One region of the Rhizobium sp. BK512 genome, then DNA from elsewhere that is predicted to be linked to it. Evidence: riboswitches for the same ligand, from Rfam matches in the RefSeq annotation. Region 1 holds a riboswitch; the other holds the start of a gene.
What was found. Region 1 has a riboswitch for thiamine pyrophosphate ahead of thiM (hydroxyethylthiazole kinase). Riboswitches for the same ligand answer to the same signal wherever they lie in the genome.
Positions count from the first base shown of each region.

Region 2: it holds a riboswitch for thiamine pyrophosphate, as region 1 does, so the genes downstream of both, FHX06_RS25190 (YkoF family thiamine/hydroxymethylpyrimidine-binding protein) here and thiM (hydroxyethylthiazole kinase) in region 1, are expected to answer to the same signal.

Region 1 covers NZ_JACIAS010000003.1:423,142-430,006, reverse strand. The annotation lists gene FHX06_RS12870 (pyridoxamine 5'-phosphate oxidase family protein) at 1-215, shown strand, start outside; gene FHX06_RS12865 (DUF4139 domain-containing protein) at 296-2,173, opposite strand; gene FHX06_RS12860 (aldehyde dehydrogenase (NADP(+))) at 2,396-3,919, shown strand; TPP riboswitch at 4,078-4,176, shown strand; gene thiM (hydroxyethylthiazole kinase) at 4,228-5,028, shown strand; gene thiE (thiamine phosphate synthase) at 5,025-5,660, shown strand; gene thiD (bifunctional hydroxymethylpyrimidine kinase/phosphomethylpyrimidine kinase) at 5,657-6,469, shown strand; gene FHX06_RS12840 (GNAT family N-acetyltransferase) at 6,653-6,865, shown strand, end outside.
Region 2 covers NZ_JACIAS010000007.1:375,785-382,649, forward strand. The annotation lists gene FHX06_RS25165 (sugar transferase) at 1-705, opposite strand, end outside; gene FHX06_RS25170 (acyltransferase family protein) at 889-2,079, opposite strand; gene FHX06_RS25175 (ABC transporter substrate-binding protein) at 2,145-3,152, opposite strand; gene FHX06_RS25180 (ABC transporter ATP-binding protein) at 3,160-3,915, opposite strand; gene FHX06_RS25185 (ABC transporter permease) at 3,912-4,703, opposite strand; gene FHX06_RS25190 (YkoF family thiamine/hydroxymethylpyrimidine-binding protein) at 4,717-5,325, opposite strand; TPP riboswitch at 5,316-5,429, opposite strand; gene FHX06_RS25195 (NADPH-dependent FMN reductase) at 5,617-6,192, opposite strand; gene soxR (redox-sensitive transcriptional activator SoxR) at 6,274-6,738, shown strand; gene FHX06_RS25205 (SDR family NAD(P)-dependent oxidoreductase) at 6,826-6,865, shown strand, end outside.

The DNA of each region.
Region 1 (6,865 bases):
CACCGCATCTGCTTGGCAAACCGGGCATATTCATCGCGATCGACGGTAACGCTTCGCTCATTGAGGACGTCTCGGAATTCGAGCAACACTGGGTCAAGGGACTGGAACGATGGTTTCCCGAGGGCACCCAGACGCCTGGGCTTGCCTTGATCAAGGTTGCGGCACGTTCGATCCAATATTGGGACGGTGAAGAAAACGGCAAAGTCGAGGTCTGAGATCCGCAAGCGATCCTCACCGACGCCGATAGTGCCGTCGGCGGCAGCAGGAATTGGCGCCCAACTCGTGCCCAGCCAATCTAGAGACGAGCTATTGCTTCCCCGAGCTCCTTGCGAAGCTTTTCAAGCCGATCTCGCGCCTCGTCCCTTTGCGCCCGCAACGCCTTGATCGACTTCTCCTGTTCCGTCAGGTCCTGAAGGAACTGCTGCTTGAGCGGTGTGTCGCCGACAGAGGAAAGCAAGCCTGAAATCCGTGAGGATTCCGACGTTGCGTCTTCAATTGCCTGCATGACCGTAGCCAGGTCCCTCTCCGCTTCCTTTTGTGCCTTCCTTGCCGTCACAAGGCCCTGAAGTTTCGAGGCGATTTCCGGAGACGGCCCTTCATCGAGCCATTGCAGGATCACAGTGTCATCGATATCGGCAATCGCCTGCGTCTCGCTCTCGGCCATGCGCCATTCGATGGTCGTCGAAACCTTCTTGCCCGCGGGGACGATCATAGTTGCCCGCGCACCTTGCGGTGTCTCTTCCACGCCTTCGGACTTAACCAGTTCCCATCCTGCCATGCCCGGGTCTTCCGCGACAAACGTCCTGTCGGCATCAGCGCCCCAGACGGAGAAGGTCTTTCGCAGCCGTCGCTCCAGTGTGGCCTCGAGATAACCGTCCTTTACGATGACAGTTCGAAAAGAACTGGATATGGCGCTTGCCACTTCCTGCTCGATCTTCTGATCGGCGGCAAACGTCGCCTTTTCCACGCCGCCCGGCTTCACACTACCTATGCGTGCGTCGCCGACATAACGCCCTTTGTCGTCATAGACTGCCGCCACCGCCGGCGGTAGCGAAGTCCCCGTGTCGTTGGTGAGCACGAGGGCTGCATCCGGATGTTGCGCACCATCGCGATAGAGAGCGACGAACTCTGCCTTGATCTCGCGATCCAAGATCGGCACGGAAATCGTCTCACCGTTCTTCAGGTCGTATACGCCGGGAAGATCGAAGTTTGCGACCACGTCGCCCTCGTCGGCAGTCGCACCGATGGTAGCGGCTGGAGCAGCCTCAACTGGAGCAGGAGCCTCGGCCAGCGGCTTGTTCGCCAGCGCGCCTCCAAACTTGCTACGTTTGGCGCCTCCAAGGTCCAGATAGGCGAAATCCACTTCCGGGCGTGATGGCCATGCTCTGGCATACAGTCTCTGGCGAAGCGTCACGGGCTTGCCGGACGTCAGAGAAATGGAAACCCCGTGCCAATCCTCGCCGGACGCATTCTCAAGGACTGCCCAAGCCTGCAACCGCGCTTTGCCCTTGGCGTCAACAATGATCCTGTAGGACGGCTTCCAGAGCGGGGCGGCCACGACATAGGAGATATCTACGGCCGCCGACGCCTTGCCTTCGAGCGCGATGGTGACGGCCCGGCTTCCCTGCACGCCGTCACTCGACAACAGTTCTGCGGCTCGGGAAATCATCTCGGCGTCTTTGGGATCGTCGAGTTTGTAGGCCATGGCGCCACCGATCTCGGCAACGTCGAAGGCGCCGCTGTCCAGCATCACGATCAGCCGTGCGCGTTGCTTCTCGCTCGCAGGCTCTACTCCGACGATGCGGCCCTTCACTCCGTTCGCAGAGACAGGCGCTCCTCTGAGAGACCGCAACACACCCGCCGCCGAATCCAGATCCTGCGGTTTGATCGGAAGCACCTTGAATGTTTCGTCCACCATGTCTGGGCCGGTGGTCGAAAGGCCCTTTACGGGCGCGGGCCCCGATACGACGAGGGTCTTGAGAAAGTCATCCATCTGATCTGTCGGCACGTCGATGACAGCATTGCCGTCCTCTCCGACATTGAGACTGCGCACATATTCGGCAACTCCGCCTGACGACAGCCGGATCGACTTGATCGTCCCGGTTTGGGCAAATGCGGTTGTGGAGAGCAGTACTGCGGTAAGTGCCGCACAGACAACGGATGCGTATTTCATGGAGCCCCCTCGATTAATCCCGAGCGAGAATGAGCGTAAAAAAGGGGCGGCATTTCGGCATACGATTGCTTTTCCGCAAGCTCGCGCCCAGCCCTTGTCGAGACGCGACCAAGTCTCTGCCGGAGATCTCCATCTTCGATGCGATATCGGGAAAGATGTCGTGAAATTGAGAAGACGAACGCCTATATACGTCGCTCGAATCTGTTTGAAAGGAAATCCGTCATGACTATCAATGGAAGCCTGCTCGTCGCGGGATCGGAGAAGCGCGGCACGCGCGGCGAGCTCTACGGTGTCGAAGCAGCCACGGGGACGGCGCTGCCCGTCTCTTTCGGTGGCGCCTCCGCCGAAGACGTCGAAGAGGCGACCAGGCTTGCATGGGAGGCCTTCGCGTCCTACCGGGAAACCGATCTCGAAACACGGGCTGCCTTTCTTGAAACCATCGCCAGCGAGATCGAGGCCATCGGCGACGAGCTGATCGTGCGGGCAATGGCGGAAACCGGACTTCCGCGCGGACGTCTCGAGGGCGAGCGCGCTCGCACGATGGGGCAGCTTCGGCTATTTGCGAAAGAGGTGCGCGAAGGCCGCTTCCAGGAGCTTCGCTTCGACGGCGCGGATCCCTCCCGCAAGCCGGTTCCGAAGCCTGACCTGCGCCTGCGCAACGTTCCTCTGGGACCTGTCGCGGTTTTCGGCGCATCGAACTTTCCGCTCGCCTTCTCCGTCGCCGGTGGTGACACGGCATCTGCGCTCGCAGCGGGATGCCCGGTCGTCGTCAAGGCCCACTCCGCTCACCCGGGCACATCGGAACTGGTCGGCCGCGCCGTTCAGCGCGCCGTTGCCAAGGCTGGTCTGCATGCCGGCACGTTTGCGCTCCTCTTCGATACCGGCTTCGAGGTCGGGCAGAAACTGGTGGCCGATGCCAGAATCCGCGCCGTCGGCTTCACGGGCTCGCGCCGCGGCGGCACTGCGCTGATGAAGATCTCTTCCGAGCGCAAGCAGCCGATCCCGGTCTATGCCGAAATGAGCAGCATCAACCCGGTCATCTTCTTCCCCAACGCGCTGGAAACCCGCGCGGCGGAGATCGCAACGGCTTTCGTAGGCTCGCTTGTCCTCGGTGCCGGGCAGTTCTGCACCAATCCCGGCCTCATTCTCGCCGTCGACAGCGAAGGCCTGGACACGTTCATTGCCAAGGCGCGGGAGCTTCTGCCCGATGTCGGCGCCCAGACGATGCTGACAGGCTCCATCGCCAAGGCGTTCTGCGATGGCGTTGCCCGGCTGGAAAAACATCCCGAAGTCCGGCTCGTTGCCAATGGCAAGCCCGGCAGCGAATTCGAAGGCACGGCCGCTCTCTTCGAGACGACAGCTGCTGCATTCCTTGCACATCACGAGCTGCAGGACGAGGTCTTCGGTGCAGCCGGCCTTATCGTGCGCTGCCGTGATCTCGCCGAACTCGAGCGCGTCCTCGACGGCCTCGAAGGCCAGCTGACCGTTGCCCTTCACATTACGAGCGAAGACGAACAGGACGCCAAGCGCCTCGTTCCAAAGCTGGAAATGCTTGCCGGACGCCTGCTCGTGAACGGCTTCGGAACCGGCGTGGAAGTATCGCCCGCTATGGTGCACGGCGGCCCCTACCCGGCAACGGCCGATGGCAGATCCACCTCCGTCGGGACGCTCGCCATCTACAGGTTCCTGCGCCCGGTTTCGTATCAGGACTTTACGACGAACCTGCTTCCAGCGCCGCTGCGTTGATCGCAGTATAGCAGCCGGACCTTAAACCCAAAGAACCGGCATCTGAAAATTGCACCACGGGCGCTCAGGCGGCCCGTGGTACGCATTGGCAAAACCTCAGTCTCAAAATCGTCATTTTGCCGATGACAGCGACGCCATTCTCTGCAAGAAAGAGTTCTGTTGAGAGACAGGGGCGCCCGTTTCCGAAAGCGGGCTGAGAAGCACCCTTCGAACCTGAACCGGATAATGCCGGCGGAGGGAGTCGCTTGGGTCGCCATCTGCTTCATCGCATGATCGTTCCCGCGCCTGCCCCGCCTGAAAGGGGTACTATGGAGAACAAGACACCCGGAGCACTGTTGACGGCGATGCGGGCGAAGCCGCCGCTCGTGCAGTGCATCACCAATTACGTGGCCATGAACATCGCCGCCAATGTGGTCCTTGCGGCAGGTGCATCGCCTGCCATGGTCCACGCCGCCGAAGAAGCCGGCGAGTTTGCCGCAATCGCCGGCGCTTTGACCGTCAATATCGGCACGCTCTCCACCCAGTGGATCGACGGCATGCATGCGGCGGCAAGGGCTGCAAACGCGAGCGGCAAACCTTGGGTCCTTGATCCGGTTGCCCATTATGCGACATCCTTCCGCCGTAAGGCGGTTGCCGATCTGCTGGCGCTTCGCCCGACGATCATCCGCGGCAATGCTTCTGAGATCATCGCGCTTGCCGGTGGCGAGAGCCGCGGCCAAGGCGTCGACAGCCGCGACCCGGTTGAGCAGGCCGAGGCGTCCGCCCGGCTGCTTGCCGAACGGCATGGAGCGGTCGTCGCCGTCACCGGTGTGGTGGATTTCGTGACCGATGGTGCGCAGGCGCTGCGCATTGAAGGCGGCTCGCCGTTGATGCCGCAGGTGACTGCGCTCGGCTGTTCGCTCACCTGCCTCACCGGCGCCTTTGCCGCAACCATTCCCGCCGACCCCTTCGCAGCCGCTGTCGCGGCACTTTCTACCTTCGCGGTTGCCGGTGAAGAGGCGGCCAAGGATGCTGCCGGCCCCGGCTCCTTCTCCTGGCGGTTCCTCGATCAGCTCGCCGCGCTCGATGGAGCAAGGCTCGATGCAAAAGTCAGGATCAACGCCGCATGAAACGCTTCGATCTTTCCCTCTATCTGGTCCTCGATCCCGATCTCTGCGCCGATATCGGTATGGTTGAGACGGCGCGGCTTGCCGTTGCCGGCGGCGCCACGATGGTGCAGCTTCGTGACAAGCATGGCGGGACGGCAAGGATGATCGAGACCGGTCTGGCGCTGAAGGAGATCCTGAAGGATACCGGCGCTTTGCTCGTCGTCAACGACGACGTCGAGGCAGCCATCGCGATCGGCGCCGGCGGGCTGCATATCGGCCAGGATGATATGGGGCCAGCTACCGCCCGGGCGATGATCGGCCCGGACATGATCCTTGGCCTGTCAGCCGAGAGCGAAGCGCTGGCAGCGGCCATCGATCCCGCTATCGTCGACTATGCCGGCATCGGCCCAATCTTTGCGACACCCACCAAGGCAGACCACAAGCAGCCGATCGGCTTTGATGGGTTGGCGAAACTGGTGAAAACCGCCCCCGTTCCGACGGTTGCAATCGGCGGCTTGAAGAGCGAGCATGTCACTTTCGTCTTCGCGGCCGGAGCCGATGGGCTTGCTGTCGTCTCGGCGATCTGCGGCACGCAGGACCCGCGAGCCGCGACGATCCGCATCGCCGAGGAAATCCGAAAGGTCCGCCGATGATCCGCAACGTCCTGTCTATCGCCGGCTCCGATCCATCCGGTGGCGCCGGCATCCAGGCCGATCTCAAGGCTTTCTCTGCTCGCGGCGTCTATGGCATGGCGGCGCTGACGGCCCTGACGGCGCAGAATACGCAAGGGGTGACGGGCGTGCATCTTGTCCCGCCCCACTTCGTCGCCCAGCAGATCAAGGCGGTCTTTGCCGATGTGCGCGTCGATGCGGTCAAGATCGGCATGATCGCCAATGCCGGCATTGCCGAAGCCGTTGCCGAGGCGCTGGCGCCTCATCGCGGCATTCCCATCGTCGTCGATCCTGTCATGATCGCCAAGGGCGGAGCGGCACTCCTCGACCCGCAGGCTGTCGATGCGCTGACGAAGCACCTGCTGCCGCTTGCGACGCTGCTCACCCCCAACCTGCCGGAAGCCGCAGCGCTGCTGCACGAAGAGGTTGCCGAAAGCCGCGAGCAGATGGCCTCGCAAGCCGAGCGCCTGCGAGCGCTCGGCCCTGCCGCTGTGTTGGTCAAGGGCGGTCATCTCGAGAGCAATGAAAGTCCCGACATATTGGCAACCGACTCCGGCCGGCATTGGTTCGAGGCGAAACGCGTCCCCACGAAGAATACACACGGGACCGGCTGCACACTTTCCAGCGCACTCGCCGCCGAACTCGCAAAGGGTGCTTCGCCGCAAGCAGCTGTTTCGACTGCGAAAACCTATCTTGCGCAAGCAGTCGCTGCCGCGGGCGAGCTGGCAGTCGGCTCTGGCCATGGACCGGTTCATCATTTCCATGCCCTGTGGAAAGACGCCGGGCTCTGAGCCGGATCACAGACCCGATAATGCCCAGCGGCCCGGTCAAACCGGGCCGTTTTGTTTTGCCTACCCCCAGTTGAACCAGGATTGCCTGCCAAAAAGCCTGTTGACATGGCCGCTCGGATATCGAAAGTTATGTCATTAAAAAGGGATACATTCCGTAATAACAGAATAATTGGAGGAATTCGGGTGTCGGACCTGCTTGTGAGCTTATATTCCACGAAGCTCGCCGAACTGAAAGAGAAGGCCGGCTCCATCGGCATCGTGATCCGTCCAGCCCTGCCGCCGGAACTTCATGTCGTCGTTACCTGGGTGCGGGAACATTTCAGCGAGAACTGGGCAAGCGAAGTGAGCGTCGCCTTTTCCCGCCAGCCTGTTGCCTGCCTGATCGCCGTCGAGGAT
Region 2 (6,865 bases), on a different contig from region 1:
CAGCGTGCCAAGCAGGATCTTCATATCCAGCCAGAGGCTGAAATTCCTGATGTAATAGATATCGCTGGCGATGCGAGCGCGCGCCTCCGTCGGGCGTTCCGTCGGACCGCGCCAGCCGCGCGTCTGGGCAAGGCCGGTAATACCTGGCCGCATCAGATGGCGGTAATGATATTCAGGCAACAGTTCCTCGTAGAGCATGCCTGCCGCGCGCATGTTGATGGCGTGGCAACGGGGACCGACGAGCGACATATCGCCCCTAATGACATTGAGAAGCTGGGGCAGTTCATCGATATTGGTCTTGCGCAAGAAGGCGCCGATCCGCGTCACACGCCGATCACCCTTGACGGTTTGTTCGACGCCGGTGGGATCGCAGAGATCCGCCCGCATGGAGCGGAACTTGTAGACAGTGATCTTGCTACCCTTCCGGCCCCAGCGAATCTGCCGGAAAAACACAGGCCCGCCATCGTCGATCACGATGAGGAGGGCGATCGTCAGAAGGACGGGGAACAGGATGATCAGCGCGCTCGTTGCTCCAAAAATGTCGAAAGCTCTCTTCAAGCCAAGCTGAAGCCAGCCTCCGCCATCCAATGAGGCAAAGCTTTCCGGCTGGCGAATATTGGAATTCGCTGCGTCGGGAGCCTTCATCTTCACTGTCTTTACTGAGAAAGCCGTGTCTTGAAGCTTATTTGAAGTAAACACGTTCATTAAGCAACGTCCGTGGAAATACTGGAATAGTGCGTCGCGCTGGCACAAATACATGGACAGGGTCGGTTTGTCACCCGCTTCTTTAATGTTTTCCTTACCCTAATTGAGCCAAATTTGGGAGTATTTCGAAATATGTCCCTGATATTTTTGGCTGGTTGGGAATTAACTATATTGCGTAAAGGCTTAATTCTTGCGCGTTATGCGTGCGGCACGTCGTATTGCATGCCGCTCGAGAGCGAAATAACTGAGGCTTGCGAGAAGAAAGACAATCGTCGTCGCAAGGGCAGAGCCAATAAGCCAATCGCGCAGGGGGGTGTCCTTACCGATCCCGAATATGGCCGGCGAGATCGTCTGCATCGTGGTCAGTACGATGTCCTGCCAGATATAGATGCCGAATGAGACGGTTGCCGTGAAGCGTACGAAGGCGTTGTCGAGCAACGCCGCAAGCAGGGTGGAGCGCGAGAGGGCAACGAGCGCAATCGCGGTCATGAGTGGGAACAGCGGAAAGACGTAGGGGATGCCGAGCCATCCATAGGCTTCCCACGGGCCTCCCGCCGAAAGCGGCAGCTGGAAGGCGGCGATGACCAGGCAGGCGAAGGCAATGATGTCGAACAGGATCTGACGCTTTCGCGGCAGTATCGTGTGAAGGCCCGCCGCGAGTGCACCGAGCGCAAAAATCGCGAAGAACCCGAAGGGATTGTAGTTCGGCATCCACTCCTTTGCACCGCCCTGCATGCCATATTGCCAGCCACGGTCAATCTCATCGGGTGGAACAAGCGTGCGGAAAGTCTCATGGGCAAGCAGCGCCACAGCAATGATGGCGAGCCAGGCAAGGCGCGTGATCAGCGGAGTGCGACGTTTCTCCGGGATAGCGAAAAGCCAGAGGAAACCAAGCGGCAGCAGCACATAGCTCGTTACTTCGAAGGATATGGACCAGAGCGGGCCGTTGCCCTCGACAGGAAAGAAGGTGCGCCAGTGCCACTGGCTCATGAACAGGAGACCGCTCGCATAACGCATGACGAGTTCCGGCGTCAGCGCATGCCCAAGCAACGTGATGCTGAGGATAAAACCTGCGGTCAAAGCTACCCAATAGCCGGGCACGATGCGGGCCGCTCGACGCAGCACATAGGTGCGCAAGTCAGGCATTGCATAACCGGCATCAAGGGAATGCCAGAACGGCAAGGCCAGCAGGAAGCCGCTGAGGATAAAGAAGATCGCGACGCCGAAATTGCCGAAGCGCAGTGCGGTCAGCGCCGGCTGAAGCCCTTCGGTCTTGTTAAGGTCGATGCGCAGAACAAGGTGGTGGATGAGGACAAGCAGGCAAGCGGTTGCACGCAAGAAATCTGCTCCGGCTACCCGGTCCTGCTGCTGCATGTCACTCCCTCGCTCCTTGCCGGACTTTGCAGCGGAAAGCTGCTGCCGGCAAGGGCGGGGTCATCTCAGCCAAGCAGATCGTTAGTGTAATAGGCGGAAAAGTCGGGCTTTTCCTTCAGCGCCGCACCATTGGCATCGAGCAGGATGCCATGGTCGAACAGGAACGTGCCGATCGCTTCGGCCTTGGCCGGATCGATGATGCCGATCGCGCCGTTGTCACCCTTGAGGAAACGACCTTCGACCAGGGCCTTTTGCGATGCCTTGACCAGTTCGGTATTCAGCAGCGCGCCGTTGCTGCCGGCAATCAGGAGATCGCAGGCCTCGTCCTGATTGTCGACCGAATAGGCATAACCTTTGAGTGTTGCCTGGACAAAGGCGCGGGCATTTTGCGGATTGGCCGAAAGATAGGCATCGCTGGAAGCGATTGCGGTCGTCTGTTCGTCGGGAATTCCATGGTCGCTATAGCGCCAGCGTCCGACCTGCCGGTTCTCCAGCTGGGCGGCAATACCCTCCCAGGTGTAGATTTCCAGTGTAAAGTCCACCGCGCCGTTGTCGAGCGCCTCATAGGCCGAGGTGCCGAGCGTGACATTCTGGAAGGTGCCCTTGCCGCCGTCGTTGCGGATCATCGCAGAGACGAGTGCCTCCTCCCATGCGCCGCCAAAGCCGCCATAGGTCTTGCCATCAAGATCTTTCGGACTCTTGATGTCGTTGCGGCCGCCCTTGAAGATCAACCTGCCGGTTTCCGTCTGCACGACGGCATAGACGAGTTTTACATCGGCGCCCGCGGCGCGCTGGGTAAAGGTCTCGATTTCTCCGCAAATCCCGAAATCGGCAACACCATTTGCGACCAACGTGCCGGCACTCGTATCGGCATAGGGCAGGATCTCGACATCGATGCCGGCTGCCTCATAGAAGCCCTTCGCCTTGGCGACATAGATGCCGATATGGTTGGTGTTCGGCGTCCAGTCGAGCGCGATACGCACCTTGTCGGAGGATTGCGCGAAGGCGGTGCGGCCGGCAAGGCTTGCGGCCATGGCGGCAAAAAGGGTCTGTCGGCGGGTGAGAAGCATCAGGACCTCCTCAGGTTCTTTGCGGATGCAGCAATGTTTGAAGAATTTCAGTTTCGATTGCCTGAGCAGCCGGGGAGCCGAGATCTGCAAGCGTCCGCGGTCTTGCGAGCGGCACCTCGAATTCCCTGATCACGGCAGCCGGACGGGCGGACAGAACATAGATACGATCGGACAGGAAGACGGCTTCCCGTACGTCATGGGTAATCAGCAGGGCCGTCCATCGATGACCGGTCCACATGCCCTGCAGCCATTCCTGCATCTGGGTGCGGGTTAGCGCATCGAGTGCCCCGAAAGGCTCGTCGAGCAGCAGCATGTCCTGCCGCTGGATCACTGTGCGCAGCAGGGCCGCGCGCTGGCGCATGCCGCCCGAAAGGGCCGCGGGATAGTGATTTTCGAAGCCGGCAAGTCCGAAGCGTTCAAAGAGCGGGGCGGCCACAGCCCGCGCCTGGCTGCGGCGCATGCCGTGCACTTCGAGGCCGAGGATCGCGTTGTCGATGACGCTTCGCCACGGCATCAGCGCATCGCGCTGAGGCATGAAGGCGAATGCATGCGCGGCCTGCGAGAGCTGGATGCCGTCGAAGACAATCTCTCCCTTGTCGGCCTGCAGCGCCTGTGTCAGCAGCCGCAGGATCGTCGACTTGCCGGAGCCGGATGGGCCGACGATCGAGACGAATTCACCTCTGGCGATATGAAGAGAAATGTCCCTCAGCACTTCCATGCCGTCGAAGGACTTCGACACATTCTTCAGCTCGAGCATCCCGTTCATCGGCGTTTCTCCGCAGGGGATTGCCAGGGCATGACGAAACGCTGCACCGCCAGGGTGAGACCGAAGAGGCAAAGGGTCAGAAGGGCGCTGACGACGACGGCGGCGAGGACGAGATCCGGCCGGAAGTTGTTCTTGGCGTTGAGGATATAGATCCCGAGGCCGCGCGCGGCGCCCGCATATTCGGCGAAGATGGCGCCGACCACGGCATAGGTGATCGAAATACGCAGGCCGGCAAAGAAGAAAGGCATGGCGGAAGGGAGCCGTGCCAGGCAGAAGATGCGCCAGCGACTTGCCTTCATGGAACTCAGAAGCTCGGCAATATCCCGGTCCGTCGCTTCATAGCCCTGAAGCAGGGCGACCAGCAGCGGAAAGAAGGTAACGAGAGCGACGAGCAGAAGCTTCGGCAGCAGCCCGAAACCGAACCAGAGTACGACGAGGGGAGCGATCGCGACCAGCGGCAATGTCTGGCTGACGATGAAGAGCGGCAGCAGCGCACGGCGCATGAATGGCACGAAATCCATCAGTACCGACGAGGCGAAGGCGAAGACGAGCGACAAAGCAAAACCGCCGAGCGTCGCGCCGAGCGTCGGCCAGGTGTTGTCGAGCAGCGCCTGCCTGTTCAGCCAGCCCTGTGTAAGGATACGCGAAGGTGAGGGCAGGATCGAGGGCTTGATGCCGGAGAGATCGACATAGAACTCCCAGATAGCCAGGAAGGCAAGCATGGCGAGAATGGCGGGCAAGGCCCGCCTCAGTGGCGCAAATGTCGAATCCGGTTTCGATAGGGTCATGCCGTCAGGCGTCTCAGGCTTTGCTCGGGCTGTTCGCGGAGACCGTGATATCCAGTGTCACATGACCTTCGGGATCGCCAAAGCGATAGAAAGCTTCATGGATGGTCGCGAAGATCGCGCCGGCGTCACCGCGCAGCTTGGTGCAGAAATTCTTCGAGCGGTCGAATGTGCCCGAGCGCTTCAGGAAGTCGATGCAGCCGTAAATCTCGTCCATATGGGTGCCCGTTCCCATGACATAGAGAGAAAATTGGGCGGCCGTCGGTTGACCAGTCTCGGTCGTATCCCTGACTGCTGCGATCGCTGCCTCCACGCGCTCGGCGAGCGGCTCGGAGCGGCTTGAGGACGGGCCGGCGCCGCAGATCGCATCATCCGGTTCGCCGGGGCAGCCCCGCGAGATCGCGGCGGACAATACGCAATGCTCGCCACTTGCGGCAGCCGAAACGAAGAGATCGCGCATGGCGGCAAACAGCATATCAGGCGGGCCGACCAACAGCGTGGAAATATCATCGGTTTCGATGCGAAGATGATCGCGATAGGGCTCGAGGGCCTTGATCGCGTCAAGGATGATGCCGACGAAATTGCCGGACATCGGATATAGAGACACTTGTGCGCCGGAAAACATTTGGACCTCGCTCCGCTGGCATTACCCAGATCAGCTTTAAAGGGTCCGGAGGCATGCGCCTCACATCTCAGCCCCGGCAATTCGGAGCTCCCCCGTGAAATTGTGGCGGAAGCTATCACCGGGCCTGCGATACCGCAACCGTAAAATTCCTACCCGGCTATGCGGTCGGCAAGAGGCGCGTGCAGTCCAGGCGCACTTTGTGAGGTGCCCGAGGGAAACACCCGGACGGAGGTCCTGTCCGGGTGTCCAGCCGGTCCGTACCTGCCAGAGACGGAGCCGGATGTCTTCGTCTCAGGCGGCGACGCCGGCATAGGGCGTGTCGCTGCGGGCGGCGACCAGCGCCTCAGTCCACCACTGCAGCTGGGACATCATTCGGGAAAGCCTGCGCAGAGCGTCCTGCGGATCCTGCAGCCGGCCCTCATTGTCGAAACGGCGCCAGGGGGAATTGAAACTCACGGCATCGCAGATCGTGACGGCGTGAAGCTCCGCAAAAACGAGGCGAAGTTGTTCGACTGCGCGCAATCCGCCGGATATGCCGCCATAACAGACGAAGGCGATCGGCTTTCCGTGCCAGGGTTCGGCGAAGAGATCGATGAGGAATTTCAGAGAAGCGGTAAAGCTGTGGTTGTACTCCGGCGTGACGAGGATGAAACCATCGGCCTGATGAAGCCTGTCCGCAAGCCGCCTTGCCTCCGGATGATGCGGTAAATGCTCTCGCGGCAGTGAAAATGCCAGCGGGTCGATGATGTCGATCTCGAATTGCGGAAAGCGGGCCAGCTCTCTTTCGAGCCACTTCACCACCCTGTCGCAGATGCGTCCCTCGCGCGTGCTGCCGTAGATGACGGCAAGCCTCATGGGTTTGTGCATGCATTGCTCCTTCTTATCTCGGCTTTACGGCCTCGGGAGCGCAGTCTATAAAACCTCAACTAATATTGAGGTCAATGGGTCATGCAGCAGAATCCGGGATTCTCCTTGAGCAAACTTCTGACGGTGGGCGAGGTTGCAGAGCGCAGCGGACTTGCGGTTTCCGCCCTGCACTTCTACGAAGCGAAAGGGCTGATCTTCAGCATTCGCACGCGCGGCAACCAGCGGCGCTACGGCCGCGATGTGCTGCGGCGTCTCGGCATCATCAAGGTGGCGCAACGCGTTGGCATTCCGCTCTCCGAAATTCAGACTGCGTTCGAAACCCTGCCGCAGAGCCGTACGCCGACAGTCGAGGACTGGCAGAGGTTATCGACGCTCTGGAAGGACAATCTCGATATCCGCATCAGGCAGCTCAGCCTGTTGCGCGATCATCTGACGAGCTGCATTGGCTGCGGTTGCCTCTCTATTGACGCCTGCCCGCTGCGCAATCCCTTCGATGTACTTGGCAGACAGGGCGCCGGTGCGCGGCTGCTCGACCCGGGTGCCTAGACCTTCGGGCTTTCTTTTGGCTGATGCCCGCATATGTTAGGCGTGATAGCGCAAGCGGCGGACCGGCCCGCAAATGAGGAGAACTTCGTGTTTCATCCCAAATTATTCGAAAACCGCAATGTCGTCG